DNA from 3 places in the Alteromonas sp. G4i35 genome. Region 3 is predicted to be linked to each of the others. Evidence: predicted binding sites of a transcription regulator. Region 3 holds the regulator's gene; each other region holds the start of a gene.
The links. The regulator sigma-54, encoded in region 3, starts transcription at its own class of promoters, with help from an activator protein. The targets are predictions, from matches to a motif close to GTTGGCACGNNNNTNGNNT.
Positions count from the first base shown of each region.

Region 1: the regulator sigma-54 is predicted to act here: its motif matches at 2,304-2,322, upstream of glnK (P-II family nitrogen regulator).
Region 2: the regulator sigma-54 is predicted to act here: its motif matches at 2,532-2,550, upstream of nirB (nitrite reductase large subunit NirB).

Region 1 covers NZ_JBHNZD010000018.1:40,720-45,271, forward strand. Annotated here, with positions in the region: gene ACFI6L_RS12910 (endonuclease) at 1-294, opposite strand, end outside; gene ACFI6L_RS12915 (AraC family transcriptional regulator) at 523-1,242, shown strand; gene ACFI6L_RS12920 (hypothetical protein) at 1,292-2,146, opposite strand; gene glnK (P-II family nitrogen regulator) at 2,389-2,727, shown strand; gene ACFI6L_RS12930 (ammonium transporter) at 2,760-4,007, shown strand; gene ggt (gamma-glutamyltransferase) at 4,229-4,552, shown strand, end outside.
Region 2 covers NZ_JBHNZD010000001.1:105,858-110,409, reverse strand. Annotated here, with positions in the region: gene nirB (nitrite reductase large subunit NirB) at 1-2,356, opposite strand, end outside; gene ACFI6L_RS00470 (SulP family inorganic anion transporter) at 2,668-4,233, opposite strand.
Region 3 covers NZ_JBHNZD010000025.1:71,914-76,465, reverse strand. Annotated here, with positions in the region: gene ACFI6L_RS16165 (HPr family phosphocarrier protein) at 1-258, opposite strand, end outside; gene rapZ (RNase adapter RapZ) at 258-1,103, opposite strand; gene ptsN (PTS IIA-like nitrogen regulatory protein PtsN) at 1,188-1,631, opposite strand; gene hpf (ribosome hibernation promoting factor) at 1,645-1,932, opposite strand; gene ACFI6L_RS16145 (RNA polymerase factor sigma-54) at 1,963-3,444, opposite strand; gene lptB (LPS export ABC transporter ATP-binding protein) at 3,518-4,243, opposite strand; gene lptA (lipopolysaccharide transport periplasmic protein LptA) at 4,246-4,552, opposite strand, start outside.

The DNA.
Region 1 (4,552 bases), on a different contig from region 3:
AGTGTGATATAGCCTCACTGAAAATTCATAATTTTGACCGGCGGTTACATTGATTGTCTGACGGAAGTCAGTTGAACCTTGCGTTGTCGTATTGACGGTAACTGCAGCAGACTTGCTTCCCGAGAATGAGTAGACCGAGTTTTCAGCTACACTAATGCCGGAGTCGATAGTTGACCATGAATTAGGTGCGCCAGACGTCCATGTTTCAAAGTCTCCATTGGAGACCTGACCCATGGCGATAGCGGGTAACAACGCACCTGCCAAGCCGACTATTTGACGTAAGTTTATATTCATTTATTTTCCGTTATTGTCTTTATTTTAAATGTATATTTGTTCCTTAAATGTAGTGTTCGACGCCTTCCTAGGCGTATCAAATATTGCACGTATTTGTGACAAAATGAATAAAAGTGCTTAATCTAACGGCAGAGAGTACTGAGTTCACGGCAAGGAAATAGATGCAAATAAACGGTGAGTTAAGCGAGAGATCAGTACTATTTTATATGGACTGTTGGGAGTAATAAAATGACTGACAGCCCAATTCCATCGCTATCCGTACGCTCATATACGAAGCAAACGTGCCGCCATAAACACAACTACTTTCAGTTAGTGCTGCCCATCAACGGACATATCTTGATAGAAATCGATAATTTTAGCGGGCGAGTAGGCGTAGGCGAAGGCGTATGCATAGCGCCGAATGAGGTCCATTATTTTAGCGCTAACGAACTGTCAAAATTTATTGTGGCGGACTTGGAGCATGTGCCAGTTAATTTAAATGACAGGTTGCACCCGATATTTCAGGTAACGTCAGCATTACAGGCGTTTTTATCGTTTGTAGAGATTCAAATTAGCCAGTTTGCTGACCAAGGCCATGAAGAAATACTGGCGCTATTTTTAACCTTGCTAGAAACATCCTTGAAAGGATGCAGCATGGATAAGCGAATGACTCCTGTATTAAGCCATATTCATCGCGACCTTGCCCGAGGCTTTACACAGGTGGAGTTAGCACGGATAGCCTGCATGGGAACAACGCAATTCAAAACACGCTTTAAAGAAGCCACCGGGCATAGTTTACGAGATTACCTTGTAAAAGTGAGGATGGAAAAGGCCAAAGCACTACTTAGAAATACCGATACACCAATGTTGGGTATAGCTCAGCTAACAGGGTATGAAGATGTTGCAGCATTCAGTCGCCGGTTCAAAGCGTATTTCGGGCGACCCCCTAAGTTTTTCAAAAGAAAGTGACTGTGATAAGGGCTTACCTCACATGACGGTAAATCGTTGATAGAGACAACTAGTTAATCTCTTCGTCTTTAGGAAGTTTATTGACTCTGGCTTCTATAAAACGTTTGTGGTCGTCCATTTTGGTGCATTCTAAGGTTCCACCAGCAATTCCACTCAATATCGCCAAAGTTTTATTGGTCGTACTGCTACAGTTTACGCGTTTTGAAGGGCGTCGATTTTCATTAGCTTGTATTTGCTGTGTGCTTGGCCCGCTAAGCACAGGACTATTTTTACGCTCTTGAAATGCTTTTGCTGCCTGTTCTGCGTCTTCAGCGACTTTGTCACTGTGATACTTTTCAAAGTAGAGGGCTGCGCCATCTTTTACCGATAGATTCAACGAGCCTGCGCGCCGATTTGCGTCTTTTGATAAAGTGGGCGACGGCAGTGTATTAGTCGGCTTACTTTCAATGGGTACCTGCTGTGTATCGGGCTCAGCATTTTTCTGCTGCTTGGGCGTAGGGCTTTCTACAATTTCATTCTTACTATCAAGTGCTTCAGTCGCTTTGGTTGCGTCAGGCTTCAACTCAATTTCTTGCCTTTTAGGGGAAACATCGATTGGTTTAGTTTCTTGTGGTTTAGCTTGGGCAGAAGGGCGTGGAACGGGGGGATAGTACAGTCTGGCGCTTATCTCCGGCGTTCGCTCCAAAACATTTACTCGTGCTTTTTGGTTGTTGATGCCCATTTGAGAAAGTATGACCACTACGATGACCCCAAACACATGTGCACAGCCCGAAATTAATAGTGGGCGCCACGCCGTTTTCTTTGCAACGGAATGGTGTTCAATGCTGCGCTCAGGCGCAAAGAAAGATGGGGTGATAGTCGTCATAGTAAACAACAGACCATGGGCCCTATCGAATAGTTCCATCCTAATTTCATCGCACTTTTTAGCCCTCTCACCTTACCGCAACCTCATGCCGCTTCAAAATTGGGCAAATTTTTAACAGTGCACCATTAGTGTGCATTATTTTTGTGCGTTCATGAAGCGTTTGCTTGTATGTATTTGATTTATTTGGCTAATCATTTGTGGCATGGCTCTTGGTTTATCTTCCCATAGTTGGAAACACGACCATAAATCACAGAATAACCAAAACAAACTGGGAGCAACTCATGAAACTAGTCACAGCGATCATCAAGCCGTTCAAGCTAGATGATGTTCGTGAAGCCATTTCAGAAATCGGTATCGACGGTTTGACCGTGACCGAAGTGAAGGGCTTTGGACGTCAAAAAGGACACACTGAACTTTACCGCGGAGCGGAATATCAGGTGGATTTTCTACCTAAAGTCAAACTGGAAATTGCTGTTCAGGATGATCAAGTAGAGCGCCTGGTAGAAGCCATCGTTGGCGCTGCCAAAACAGGCAAAATTGGAGACGGCAAGGTGTTTGTTTACGACCTTGAACACGCCGTTCGTATTCGAACTGGTGAGTCGGATAGCGACGCGCTGTAAGCCACAACGATATATTTGCGGAGAAAACCATAATGGAAATCACTTTTGAACTTGGGTATGCGCTAGATACCTTTTATTTTCTAATCTGCGGTGCACTGGTTATGTGGATGGCTGCAGGTTTTGCGATGCTTGAAGCAGGTCTTGTTCGAGCGAAAAACACCACAGAAATTCTAACTAAAAACGTGGCGCTATTCGCTATCGCTTGCACTATGTACATGATTTGCGGTTACGGCATTATGTACGGTGGCGGCGACTGGGGTCCATTCCTAAGCGGTATCATGGCTGATGGCGCAACAGGTGTCGCTGAAGAGCCAGCAACATATGCACCTTCTGCTGACTTCTTCTTCCAAGTAGTATTTGTTGCAACAGCAATGTCTATCGTATCTGGTGCGGTAGCTGAGCGTATGAAGCTTTGGGCATTCCTAGCGTTCGCAGTTGTTATGACGGGCTTCATCTATCCAATGGAAGGTGCTTGGACATGGGGCGGCGAAGCAGTATTCGGTATGTATACGCTTGGCGACCTTGGTTTCTCTGACTTTGCAGGTTCAGGTATTGTTCACATGGCTGGTGCAGCTGCTGCTCTTGCTGGTGTTCTTGTGCTTGGTGCTCGTAAGGGTAAATACACCGCTGACGGTAAAGTAAACGCGATTCCAGGTGCAAACTTACCGCTTGCAACTTTAGGTACATTTATCCTGTGGATGGGTTGGTTTGGCTTCAACGGCGGTTCAGTATTGGCTACTGCAACTGTTGAAAGTGCAAACTCAGTAGCGATTGTATTTATGAACACAAATGCTGCAGCTGCTGGTGGTGCAATTGCTGCACTTATCGTAGCACGCATTCTATTCGGTAAAGCTGACCTAACTATGGTACTTAACGGTGCACTAGCCGGTCTTGTGGCTATTACAGCAGAGCCTTCAACACCTACACCATTACAAGCTACTTTGTTCGGCGGCCTTGGTGGTATTTTAGTAGTGCTTAGCATTGTTGCACTAGACAAGCTTAAGATTGACGATCCAGTGGGCGCAATTTCAGTTCACGGCGTGGTAGGTCTTCTAGGTCTTATCCTTGTACCTTTCACTAACGATGGTTCAAGCATCTCTGGTCAGCTAATTGGTGCAGCGACTATCTTTGTATGGGTATTCGTAGTGAGCCTAGTGGTATGGCTAGTGATTAAAGCGGTTATGGGTGTACGTGTGAGCGAAGAAGAAGAATTCGACGGCGTAGACATGAGCGAATGTGGTCTGGAAGCATACCCAGACTTCACAAGCAGCCGTTCGTAAGAGAGTCTCGATTAGGCAACGAAACAACAATAACAATAATGCCTTATTACTTCGTTTAAGCCCCGCTAATGCGGGGCTTTTTTCGTTTCATGCAATGTGTTTTAAGACCATTATTGAGCTTAGGAAAAGAGCCTAGGCGTAATGTGACAATAACGCTACACTATGAATCGATAAACTAACGCTAGATTTATTATCGGCAACGTTTTAGTAAAAGGACGGTTATGACTGCAAGTGTGCGACTTCTACCTTTGATACTGGCTTTCTTTAGTATCAGCTGTTTGGGCTATGACAGAATAACGGGGCAACCCTTTGCAAGTCGCTCAGAAGTTATTGCAAAGAACGGCATGGCAGCAACAAGCCAACCATTAGCTACGCAAGTGGCATTGGATATTTTAAAACAAGGCGGCAGTGCAGTTGATGCAGCTATTGCAGCCAATGCCATGTTAGGTTTAGTTGAGCCTACAGGCAGCGGTATTGGCGGCGACCTATTTGCCATTGTGTGGGATGCAAAAAAAGAGAAGCTAGTCGGCTTAAACGCTTCTGGC
Region 2 (4,552 bases), on a different contig from region 3:
CCACAGCATCCATCTGTGCTTCAAGCTCACCATTAATGCCAAGTGCATCGTTTATCACAACGTCTTGCAGGTAAGCTAAGCCTCCTTCCATATTGTCCATCCACACCGATGTGCGCTGTAAGCGGTCAGCCGTTTTCACATAAAACATCAGCACGCGGTCGATATACTTAATAAGGGTTTTGGTATCTAGGTCGGTGGCAAACAGGTCTGCATGTCGCGGCTTCATACCGCCATTACCGCAAACATACAGGTTCCAACCTTGCTCGGTGGCAATAACGCCGATGTCTTTGCTTTGAGCTTCTGCGCACTCACGGGTACACCCCGAGACAGCAAATTTAATTTTATGCGGCGCACGTAAGCCTTTGTAACGGTTCTCTAAGTCAATGGCTGTGCCAACAGAATCCTGAACACCGTAGCGGCACCAAGTGCTGCCCACACAGGATTTAACAGTACGCAGTGCCTTCGCGTAAGCATGGCCGGTTTCAAAACCACCAGCGACCAGTTTTTCCCAGATATCAGGTAAGTGCTCTACGCGCGCACCAAATAAATCAATGCGCTGACCACCTGTGATCTTGGTGTACAGGTTGTATTCTTTTGCCACTTCGCCGAGCAGAATCAACTTCTCAGGCGTTATTTCGCCACCAGGTACACGCGGTACAACGGAATACGTGCCATCTTTTTGCATGTTGCCAAGGTAGATATCGTTGGTGTCTTGCAGAGGAAGATGTGAAGCCTTAAGAATATAGTCGTTATACACCGAGGCTAAAATTGAGCCGACAGCGGGCTTACAAATTTCACACCCTAGACCTTCACCATGCTGCTCCAGTAGCTCGTCAAAGGTGCGAATGCCGTTTACCTTAACAATGTGAAACAGTTCTTGTCGGGTGTAATTGAAGTGCTCACAAATGGCTTTCGATACTTCCACACCGCGCTTTTCAAGCTCGCTGTCTACCACATTTTTAAGTAGAGCGGCACAGCCTCCACAACCTGTACTGGCCTTAGTTTCACCTTTTACATCGCCAACGCTACAACAGCCGCCTTCAATGGCTGAAACAATGTCGCCCTTAGTCACATTTAAGCATGAACAAATAGACGCGGTGTCTGGTAGTGCATCGGCACCTAACGCCGGTGCGGCATCGGATGACGGCAGAATTAGGCTTTCTGGGTGTTCAGGTAATTCAATATTATTAAGTGCATACTGCAGGAGCGTGTCGTAGTCGCTGGTATCGCCAACGAGTACAGCACCAAGCACGTACTTTTGCTCGCTATCTACCACCAGCTTTTTATACACGCCCTCGGGCTGATTTAAGTACGTGTAGCTAAGCGCTCCGTCTGTGCGTTCATGGGCATCGCCAATTGAGCCCACTTCTACGCCCATTAGCTTGAGTTTAGTGCTCATATCTGCGCCAGCGAACTCGGCATCGCCACCTGTAATATGACTTACGGCCGTGCGTGCCATGGTGTAGCCAGGTGCAACAAGACCAAAGATTTTGTTATCCCACAGCGCACATTCACCCACAGCGTAAATGTTCGGGTCAGACGTCACGCAGTGGTTATCAATAACAATACCGCCGCGCTCACCCAGTGTTAGCGCTGACTTTCTGCCGAGCTGGTCGGAAGGTCGAATACCAGCAGAAAATAAAATCATGTCAGTTTCTAGTGCAGTGCCGTCAGCAAACACCATTTTATAGCGGCAGGTATCACCGGCCTCAATAGTTTGCGTTGCCTTTTGGGTGTGAACCGTAACACCCAATGCTTCAATTTTGTCCTTAAGAACGTTACCACCTGCTTGGTCTAGCTGTACCGCCATAAGCTGCGGGGCAAACTCAACCACGTGGGTGTCGAGACCGGCTTGTTTTAATGCGTTAGCGGCTTCTAAACCCAACAGCCCACCACCAACAACAACCCCTACTTTGCTCACCGCTGCTGATGCTTCAATAGCGAGTAGATCGTCTATAGTGCGGTACACCAAGCAATGCTCTTGATCGTTGCCAGGAATGGGTGGCACAAATGGGTATGAGCCCGTAGCTAGCACAAGCTTATCGTAGCTAAACACCTGCCCTTCAGAAGTCGTCACTTTATTATTGTCACGGTCTATATCGGTAACCAAGGCATTGGTAACTACGTTTACGCCCCACTCGGCGTACTGAGCGGGTGTAGTAAGCGCTAAGTCATCAGCACTCGCGCCGCTAAAAAAAGACGACAGATAAACGCGGTCGTACGCAAGGCGTGACTCGCCGCATAAAACGGTTATTTCTACATTGGCATCGCTTTGGTGAAGCTGCTCAACAAAATGATGCCCCACCATGCCGTTGCCTACGACGACAATTTGCGTTTTTGAGTCCAATGAAGTCATGGTATTCCCCTTTTTTCGGGACAAAAAAAAGCCCGCTTCAACTTTCGTTGATGCGGGCTTCGTTGCCTATTTTGCCAACGGTTTAGGTCGGCTAACACATTTTACGGAGTGTTATAAATCACACAATTTTCAGCGATTGACACAAATCACCAAAACACACTTTACGTTTATAGTTATCCAAGTTCAGTGCCAAAAACGTAATTCATTGTTTTTATTCAATTTACTTCAAAATAAGCATTATTCAGACTTCATGACTGCACCAAACAAACGCAAAACTGTGTTCACTTGGTGCATTGAGGCTATCAAATAACTTAGGCCAGCTTATCTGTCGCTACGCGGTAGCGAGGGTCTTCAACCACGTTAATTTCAACAAACTTATCGGCCTTGCGAAGCAGTGAGCGACATTCATCACTGATATGACGAATGTGTAGCTTTTTACCCTGCTCTTCGTATTTGTCAGCAAGGGTATCTAGCGCATCGATACCTGATGAATCCCAAATGCGAGAGTCTTTAAAGTCAATAACTACATCGTTAGGGTCGTTGGCGATATCAAACAGGTCTTTGAAATGTGATACCGAGCCAAAGAACAGCGGGCCGTCTAGCTCATAGACTTTCCAACCGTCGTTATCGATATGGGATCTCGCTTCAATATGACGAGCGTGTTTCCATGCAAACACCAGTGCTGAAACGATAACACCCACCACAACCGCAATAGCCAGGTCAGCGATAACGGTAACGCCTGTTACTAGGAAAAGTACGAACGCATCTTCTTTGTTTACGCCGCGAATAATTCTGAATGACGCCCACTCAAATGTAGCAATAACCACCACGAACATAACGCCAACAAGGGCAGCAAGAGGAATCATTTCAATTAGCGGAGCAGCAAATAGAATAAAGCCTAATAATACAACCGCCGCGGTGATACCAGACAAGCGGCCACGGCCACCAGAGTTTATGTTAATCATACTTTGACCAATCATGGCACAACCGCCCATACCGCCAAAGAAACCGTTAACTGTATTTGCAACGCCTTGGCCAACGCACTCTTTGTTGCCGCGTCCGCGGGTGTCCGTCATTTCATCAATTAATGAAAGGGTAAGAAGCGACTCAATTAAGCCAACCAAACAAAGAATGACTGAGGTAGGCAAAATGATCATGAAGGTTTCCCAGGTAAACGGCACCATAGGAATAGCGAAGCTAGGAAGTTCACCCGCTAGCGTCGCGGTATCGCGCTGGTCAGCTGGTAGCAAATCGCGAACAAAGTCGATTACAGTGCGCGCTTCAAGGTCAAGACCGTGTACTAACAAGGTTACCGTAACAATCGCAACCAGCGACGCCGGTACAGCTTTGGTTAGCTTTGGCAATAAATAGATAATGGCCATGGTTAGCGCCACAAGCCCTAGCATCCAATATAACAGCGTACCTTCCATCCACTGTAATTCACCCGCTGCGTTGGTCACTTTGAACTGGCCTAATTGCGCCAAGAAAATAACAATTGCCAAACCATTTACGAAGCCTAGCATTACCGGATATGGGACCAGACGTATAAACTTTCCGAGCTTGAAAATACCGCACATTATTTGCAGTAAACCAGCCAAAATAACCGCGGCAAATAAATACTGCACGCCGTGTTGGGCAACCAGTGCCACCATTACAACGGCCATGGCGCCGGTAGCACCAGAAATCATTCCTGGTCGGCCACCAATAGCGGAAGTGATTAAGCCCATCATGAAAGCCGCATAAAGACCAATCATTGGTTCTACGCCGGCCACAAATGCGAATGCAACGGCTTCAGGGACCAAGGCAAGCGCCACGGTAATACCTGATAGCACGTCGTTTTTAACGTTGCTGTCTTTACTGGTAATTAAATCGAACATGTTCTCTCAGAAGCTAAGATGTTAAACACAACAACCCACCATGGCGTACACCGCGTTAAAGCAGAACACCAAGTAGGTAGGAGATTTTTTCGGCGATTCTATCACCATTGTAGCGCAAAATCTTTTAATAGATTGTTACTAGGGCCTGTTGAACGTTGATGTGCAGCAAAGATCAACAGGCCCCAGTCCGAACTACTTGGCACTTACGTGATAAGCGCAGGGCTCTTTGCCCCTTTCCTAATGCTGTGAGCTTGTCAATTTTTCATGTTCGGTCTCAGGGCTTAATTTAATAGCGAATGCTGACAAATTGCATCGTACA
Region 3 (4,552 bases):
AAATCTGCCCTCAATAAGCTCTTCAATAGCTGCAAGTGCATCAACAGCATCACTGCCGTCCACAATCACGTCTACCTGTTCACCTTGATGGCTTTCAAGCATCATTAATCCCAATACACTGCTTGCGTCTGCTTCTTTATCGCCTTTTTTTAAGATGATTTTAGCGTCGAATTGATTAGCCAGTTTAACCAGTTGGGTCGCCGCTCTTGCATGCAACCCTAACTTATTGACGATAGTTAGCGTTTTTTGAATAGTCATTACTGATTCAGCTCTCTATGGCGAATTTGAACATCAGGGTGTATTTCACTGAAGGTTTTCGACAGGGTCTGTGCGATATAAACCGAACGGTGTTGCCCGCCAGTACAGCCAATGGCTACGGTTACGTAACTTCTGTTATTGCGCTCTAAATGAGGCAGCCATGTCGTTATTAAATTCTGAATTTGCCAAATGAACTTGGTCACTACAGGCTGCGACCCCAAAAATACTTCTACTGGTGCGTCTAATCCGGTCAGATGTTTAAGGTCGGGCTCCCAGTGGGGGTTAGGTAAAAAGCGGGCATCAAAAACGTAATCCGCATCTTTAGGAATGCCGTGCTTAAAGCCAAACGACTCAAACACAAGCACAAGGCGTGAGCTTTTCTTACCCAGGATACGCTCTCGAATTAACTCTGCCAGTTGGTGAATGGTAAGCTTATCTGTATCTAGATATAAATCTGCGCGCTCAGCAATAGGAGCAAGTAGCGCAGACTCGGCTTTAATGGCTTCTGAAAGCGACTTATTGAGCTTGGCAAGAGGGTGAAGACGACGTGTTTCGCTAAAACGCTTAACCAGTACATCATCGCTCGCGTCAATGTAAACAATGGTCATCGACCACGAAGAAGGCAGGTAGTCTAGAATTTCTACCAAATCGTCAGGATTTTTGGGTAAGTTTCTCACATCGATACTTACCGCAACCTGATCGTACTCGTCAACAACTGTATGGGTTAAAGTGGGAAGTAAGTTTACCGGTATATTATCAACACAGTAATAACCTAAATCTTCCAATGCGCGAAGTGCGACAGACTTACCAGACCCTGAACGACCACTGATTATTATCAGCTTCACCTACTTTCTCCCTAATACTCTGGTTTTATCACATACGCGTTGTTGAATTAGGCGCCCACTAAACGGTTAATAGGCGCTTAATGTTTAACTTAATGCAGATAGAATATCGTCGCTTGTCGTTGCGCGACGTATTGCTTTAATCGTTTCTTTGTCGCTTAGTTTACCAGCCACGGTGGCCAGCGTTTGAAGGTGTCCTTCGGTCTGTTCCTCGGGAACGAGTAGCGCAAAAAAGATGTCTACGGGTTTCTCGTCAAGGGCGTCGAAGTCGATTGCTGGCGTGCTGGTTACAACAATGGCGATCACTTTTTCAAGGCCCGGCAGGCGCCCGTGGGGCAGGGCGATACCATTGCCAATGCCTGTACTACCCATACGCTCTCGAGCCATCAAACTGTTGAGTACCGTTGCCTGATCAATGTTCTCGTTTTGCTTGGCAGCGATATCAGCGATGATCTCAAGAATTCGCTTTTTACTATTACACTGAACCGCACACTCGGTGCGGTCCAGACTTACGATGGCTTGTATATCCATGCTTAATTAACTACTAATGTTTTTTCAGTTTTTCCTTATGCTTGATTACCTGCCGGTCGAGTTTATCAACCATGCTGTCAATCGCCGCATACATGTCGGTATTTTCTGAGGATGCGAATACTTCAGCGCCACTTAAATGAACGGTCGCTTCGGCTTTTTGATTTAATTTTTCAACGTTCAGGATGACATGCACATTAGAAATGTGATCAAAGTGACGTTCAAGTTTGCTGAACTTCGTATCGACATAATTACGCAAAGAGTCGGTGATTTCGACATGATGACCAGTAAGGTTGATTTGCATATTTCGTCTTCCTTATATTATTAAGCCCGATTAAATAAGGCTTTTGCGTTGGTTCGACGGCGGGATCGACAACGATTCCCGGTACTTTGCTATTGTTCGCCGGGCAACTTTAATGCCTTGTTCGGCCAACAATGAAGCAATCTTGCTATCACTTAGCGGCTTGCTAGGCTTTTCAGCGGCCACTAATTTCTTGATCAATGCACGAATCGCTGTAGATGAACATTCACCACCAGACTCTGTTGCAACGTGGCTTGAGAAGAAATACTTCAATTCGAAGATTCCACGTGGCGTATGCATGTACTTTTGCGTTGTCACTCGCGAAATAGTGGATTCGTGCATATCTACCATTTCTGCGACATCATTTAGCACCATTGGTTTCATCATTTCCGGGCCGTGCTCAAAAAAGCCCATTTGCTGCTGCACAATGCAGTTTGCAACCTTCATTAAGGTTTCGTTACGAGATTCAAGGCTCTTTATGAACCACTTAGCCTCTTGCATGTGTGAGCGGATGAATTGTGAATCGCTACTATTCTTGGCACGGCGACTCATTGCAGCGTATTGTTGATTTACGCTTAATTTAGGCAGACTGTCGGGGTTCAGCTCAACCACCCAACGGCCATTTTTCTTAGTTACTGAGACATCAGGAATAACGTACTCAGGCTCTTTAGTAACTAAAGCACTACCTGGGCGAGGATTCAAGGTTTGCAGTAAACGCATTGCCTCGCGTAGCTGATCTTCTTTCAATCGGCTTTTACGCATAAGCGTACGATAGTCTTTGCTGCTCAGTAAGTCAGAGTACTCTTCAATTAGTTGCTTTGCTTCAGCAAGCCACGGTGTGTCTTCTGAAAATTGGCGCAATTGCACCATCAAACATTCTTGTGGAGAGCGTGAGCCAGAACCAATAGGGTCGAACATCTGAATGCGCTTTAGCACACATTCTATTTCGTCCATTTCAATCGGCTCTTCCATATCATCATCGTTAACCGCTTCTAAAATATCATCAAGGGTAACGGTTAAATAACCTGACTCGTCAATAGAGTCGATGATTGCTGTAGCGATTGCGCGATCGGTATCCGAGAAATGGGTAAGGCGCATTTGCCAAAGAAGGTGCTCTTGAATATCTTCAGTAGTCTCACCTTGGAAGATTTGCTCGTCGTCATTGGATGGACCCGGAGCAGGCGAAGATGAAGCAGAATAGTATTCGTCCCATGTGCTGTCGATTGGCAGCTCATCGGGAAGATCGTTTTTCTCAAGTGCATCGCCGGCTTCTAACGTGTCACTAGATGCAGAAGCAGTGGCCTCAGAACCGCTGTCATCGTTGTCGATATTGTTCTTTTCTAGTTGCGGCTCGTCGTTACCTTCTTCAACTTCTAATAGCGGATTAGAATCGAGCGCTTCTTGGATCTCTTGTTGAAGATCAAGTGTAGAAAGCTGCAGCAGTTTAATGGCCTGCTGAAGCTGTGGTGTCATGGTAAGTTGTTGGCTAAATTTTAGCTGTAAAGATGGTTTCATCTACGTCTTATTTAAATGCTCTAAATTGAATATACCAGAGCGAAACTGAAAAATGACAATTCGGTTACATTAACTATAGCCTGAATTGTTCGCCTAGGTATACATCCCTTACTTTTTGATTACTTAAAACCTGTTCCGCCGTTCCTTGCGCAATAAGCTCGCCATGACTCACAATGTACGCCTTTTCACAAACATCCAATGTCTCTCGTACGTTATGGTCCGTGATAAGGATTCCAATACCCCTATCGCGAAGATGTTGTATTATCTTCTTTATATCATTAACTGATATTGGATCAACACCAGCAAATGGTTCGTCTAACAAAATAAATTGCGGTTTTGCTGCCAGAGCGCGGGCAATCTCAACGCGACGGCGTTCGCCCCCTGACAAACTCATCCCCGTACTATTACGTATATGGTTAATATTAAATTCATCAAGTAGCGCATCTGCTTCTTCTTCTTGCTGTTGTGAATTTAAATCTTTACGGGTTTGCAAAATGGCCATGATATTTTCATGCACTGTGAGCTTTCTGAAAATAGAGGCTTCCTGCGGTAGGTAGCCAATTCCGCGGCGTGCGCGCTCGTGCATGGGCTGATGAGTTAGCTCATTGTCGTCGATTTCAATTTTGCCTTTATCCAGATTCACTAAACCAACAATCATGTAGAATGTGGTGGTCTTACCAGCGCCATTTGGGCCAAGAAGACCAACAATTTGACCCGTTGAGACAGACAGACTTACATCTCGAACAACCTGTCTTGACTTGTAAGCCTTAGCAAGATTTTTAGCGCTCAAAGTTGCCATTGCTATTCATTGCCCTCGTTGTCTTTTTTGTCTTTCTTAGACGAAGTTTTGCGAATGGTCTCAGGTGTGAATACTGTGGTCACTCGACCCTCACCATCTTTACCTGCGCCGCCAGTCGCTAGCAATTGCTCGGTAATCATATCGAACGTGATGTTGTCACCCTGTACTTTACTGGTGTCTTGTTTCAACTCTGCGTTTCCGGCAAGAGAAATCGTTCGGTTCACCACTTCATAGCGTATTTCATTAGCTTTTGCCGAAACTGGCGTGCCGTCTTCCAATTGCTGGGAATAGCTTGCAGGCTTTCCTCTA